DNA from 2 places in the Pedobacter alpinus genome. Region 1 is predicted to be linked to the other one. Evidence: riboswitches for the same ligand, from Rfam matches in the RefSeq annotation. Region 1 holds a riboswitch; the other holds the start of a gene.
What was found. A riboswitch is a leader RNA that binds a small molecule or an ion and turns the genes downstream of it on or off. The one in region 1 is predicted to bind S-adenosylmethionine.
Positions count from the first base shown of each region.

Region 2: it holds a riboswitch for S-adenosylmethionine, as region 1 does, so the genes downstream of both, metH (methionine synthase) here and ACFSSE_RS17780 (O-acetylhomoserine aminocarboxypropyltransferase/cysteine synthase family protein) in region 1, are expected to answer to the same signal.

Region 1 is NZ_JBHULV010000057.1:5,968-8,177, forward strand. Features, by position in the region: gene mgtE (magnesium transporter) at 1-143, opposite strand, end outside; SAM riboswitch class I at 560-662, shown strand; gene ACFSSE_RS17780 (O-acetylhomoserine aminocarboxypropyltransferase/cysteine synthase family protein) at 872-2,176, shown strand; gene ACFSSE_RS17785 (homoserine O-acetyltransferase family protein) at 2,191-2,210, shown strand, end outside.
Region 2 is NZ_JBHULV010000022.1:107,078-109,287, forward strand. Features, by position in the region: gene ACFSSE_RS07015 (PepSY-associated TM helix domain-containing protein) at 1-249, opposite strand, end outside; SAM riboswitch class I at 421-534, shown strand; gene metH (methionine synthase) at 777-2,210, shown strand, end outside.

The sequences.
Region 1 (2,210 bases):
GATTCTAAGCTAATCGACTCGAAAAGTATAGCCAATTCTGAGGCATGATAATCATTCAATAAGAGTAATAACTCTTGATCATCTCCTTCTAAAGCTTGTTTTACTTTAAGGATATCTGTTTTGTCAATTTCAAAAGATTGCATCACAGCTAAATTAAATTTAAACCTTCAAAGTGCAGCATTTTAAGAAATATTAATTTTATTTTTTTGAGGAGAAGTTTATTAAAACAGGATTAAAACCTATAATTTGATAATAAATACTAGGATTATAAGAGCCTGTTTAAAATTTATCTAATAATTTGTTTATGCTTCTTTTTGACTACAACTTCGTTAAATTTTCCGAGATAGCTTCCGGCTATCTCTACAAAATTTGCCTCGTTTCGCCCAAAAATAAGCTATAAACATTATCACAATAACAAATTTAAACAGGCTCTAAGAAAGCAAAATTTAAATATTTTCAAATTTTTCCAAATTTTATTTGGAATATACAATTAAATCCACTTATATTCGCAACATCATTTGGTTGAGATACCAAAATCAATTCCTCTAATACAGGTCTTGGTTTATAAAGAAGTGGCGAGAGATTAGGCTCTAAAACCCACTGGCAACCCTTAGCATAAAAGAGAAGGTGCCAATTCCTAGCCCGAAAGGGGGATATAAATTTTTAAGACATGACAGCAAACAACAACAAATTCTCAGGTTTATCCTTTTTAGAAGGATTAAAAAAGCAAAAACCACAATTAGTATTTTCTACTTGTATGTGTTTTTGCATGTGCTAACCACGCATTAGTTTTCGCTATTATAGATTTATTCTGCAATTGCCTCCTTTAATTAAAATCAACCCAATTTTTTTTTACATAAACTATTTAAAAATGTCAACAGAAAACTTAAAATTTGAAACATTACAAATACACGCTGGCCAAGTTATAGATCCAACAACTGGCTCAAGGGCTGTGCCTATTTATCAAACAACTTCTTACGCTTTTAATAATTCAGAGCATGGTGCAAATTTATTTGCATTAAAAGAATTTGGAAACATCTACACCCGTATAATGAACCCAACTACAGACGTTTTTGAAAAAAGGATTGCTGCTTTAGAAGGTGGAGTTGCTGCTTTAGCAGTAGCATCTGGGCAAGCTGCTCAGTTTTTAGCCTTATCAAACATTTTAGAAGCAGGCGATAACTTTGTAACCAGCAGATATTTATACGGTGGTACTTACAACCAATTTAAAGTTCAATTTAAACGTTTAGGTATTGAGGCTAAGTTTGTAGAAAACGAAGAGCCAGAAAGTTTTGATGCTTTAATTAATGATAAAACAAAAGCCATTTATTTAGAAACAATTGGTAACCCAGCATTTAACATACCTGATTTTGAAAAAATTGCTGCGGTTGCTAAGAAGCATGATTTACCTCTAATTGTTGATAATACTTTTGGTGCAGGTGGTTATTTATTTCGCCCTTTAGAGCATGGAGCAAACATTGTGGTAGAATCTGCTACTAAATGGATTGGTGGACATGGAACCAGCATTGGTGGAGTAATTGTGGATGGTGGAAATTACAATTGGGGTAATGGTAAATTTCCTCAATTTTCTGAACCATCTGAAGGTTACCATGGCTTAATATTCTCTGATGTTTTTGGTGTTGATGGTCCGTTTGGGAATATTCAATTTATAATTAGAGCTAGGGTTGAAGGCTTAAGAGATTTTGGTGCCGCTATTTCTCCTTTCAACTCGTTTCAATTAATACAAGGTTTGGAAACACTTTCTTTAAGGGTACAGCGCCATGTAGAAAATGCTTTAGAATTGGCTAAATGGTTAGAAAGCCATCCACAAGTTAAATCAGTTAATTATCCTGGTTTAATATCTTCTCCTTACCATGAATTGGCTAAGAAATACTTAAAAAGAGGTTTTGGTGGTGTTTTATCTTTTGAATTAGCGGGAGATAAAGAACAAACTAAGTCTTTTGTGGATAACTTAAAACTGACCAGCCATTTAGCTAACGTTGGTGATGCTAAAACTTTAATTATACAACCATCTGCAACAACACACCAACAGTTAAGTGCAGAAGATCAGGTAAAATCTGGCGTAAGCCCTACCCTTTTACGTGTTTCTGTAGGTATAGAACATATAGACGATATTAAAGCTGACTTTGAGCAAGCATTTGCAGCTGTAAAATAAAACCTTTTTCAATAATGACTATCAAAACATTTCA
Region 2 (2,210 bases), on a different contig from region 1:
CTCTCCTTTAGGATTATAAATAATACTAGTTGGTTTTTGATCTTTTAAAAAAGGTGATGCAGCAGCTAATAATTCCGATGGTTTAACAAATGTTTTGTTTTGTACTTTAACAAAGCGCCAAGGTTCATATAAACCCCTTATTTCATTTTCAAACACATAAATGCAACCGGTTATACTAACAATAACTACAATAATCCCCGAACTAATTCCTAACCATAAATGTAGCCAAGCATTTACTTTTTTAAACATAATTTTTATTTAGACTAATTATAAACAATGCAAATATAGAGCTATTAAATAAACATTCAAATTTTATTTATAATAATTCTAAATAACAGATCTGTATTTTTTAATTGATTTTTACCATTTTCTCAAGGAAAGGAAATTTGTTTTTGATTAAAAATATCACGACTTTTGCATCGCTTATAAAGAAAGACGGAGGGATTAGACCCTGCGAAGTCTTAGCAACCTGTGCAAACAAGGTGCTAAATTCTATTCGGACACTAGCTAACTAGCAGACGGAAAAGATAAGTTGAAGTCCTAATTACCTACCCCGACTTTTCTTCTAAGCTTTTAAAGATTTGAGATTACAGATACGAGATTTGAGAGAATGCTTTGTGGCAATCTTTTTTGTCTTCATTATGTTTCTCGATAAAAGATTTGAGAATATTGATTTGTGCCATAGGCATCCTTTTGGGAAGATTTGAAAGAAAGCTTTTTTGCAATCTTGCAAAGTCTCATATCTCCTATCTCACTTCTCATATCTAATAAAAAATATGGATATCAGAAAAGAATTACAAAAACGAATATTAGTTATAGATGGTGCAATGGGAACCATGATTCAGCGCTACAAGTTAACTGAAGAAGATTTCCGTGGAGAACGTTTTAAAGATCACCCATCTGATGTAAAGGGTAATAATGATTTATTGAATATCACTCGTCCAGATGTGATAAAGGCAGTTCATGCCGAATATTTAGATGCTGGAGCAGATATTATTGAAACAAATACTTTTAGTACGCAACGTATTTCCATGGCCGATTATGGAATGGAAGATTTATCGTACGAATTGAGTTTTGAGGGTGCAAAAATTGCGAAAGAAATTGCTACAGAATATACATTAAAAAATCCTGATAAACCTCGTTTTGTGGCTGGTGCAGTTGGTCCAACCAACCGTACTTTGTCTATGTCGCCAGATGTAAACGATCCAGGTTATAGAGCCATTTCTTTTGAGCAATTAGAAGAAGCTTACTATGAACAAGTGCGTGGTTTAGTAGATGGTGGTTCTGATTTATTGTTGGTAGAAACCATTTTTGATACTTTAAATGCCAAAGCCGCAATTTTTGCGATTAAAAGGTATGAAGCAGAACTCAATGATAAAATAAAGAACTCAGAAGAGCTTCCTTCCAACTTATCGTCCTCAGTTTATCAACAAGGACAGGCATCCCTCTCCTTCGGAGAGGGACCGAGGGTGAGGCTCTCCATCATGATCTCCGGTACCATTACCGATGCATCTGGAAGAACTTTATCTGGGCAAACGGTTGAAGCTTTTTTAAATTCAATGCGTCATGGCGATTTATTATCTATCGGATTAAACTGTGCTTTAGGTGCAAAAGATATGCGTCCGCATATTGAAGAGCTTTCTGCAAAATCAGAAATGTTTGTTTCTGCTTACCCAAATGCGGGCTTACCTAACGAGTTTGGTGAGTACGATGAAACTGCAAGAGAAACTGGAGTTTTGGTAGAAGATTTTATGGCTTCTGGTTTTATAAATATTATTGGTGGCTGTTGCGGCACAACGCCTCAGCACATTAAAGCAATGGCAACTATAGCGGCTAAATATCCGCCAAGAGAAATACCAGAAATTGAACCATTTATGCGTTTATCTGGCTTAGAAGCTGTTGTTATAAAGCCTGATACCATGTTTGTAAACGTGGGCGAACGTACTAACGTTACCGGTTCTCCAAAATTTGCCAAACTTATTTTAAGTGGCGATTTTGATAGCGCTTTATCAATTGCTCGTCAGCAAGTAGAAGGTGGTGCACAGGTTATTGATGTAAATATGGATGAAGGTATGCTTGATTCTGAAGCTGCAATGACCAAATTCCTAAACTTGATTGCATCAGAGCCTGATATTTCTAAACTGCCTATCATGGTAGATTCTTCTAAATGGACAGTGATTGAAGCGGGCTTAAAATGTTTGCAAGGTAAG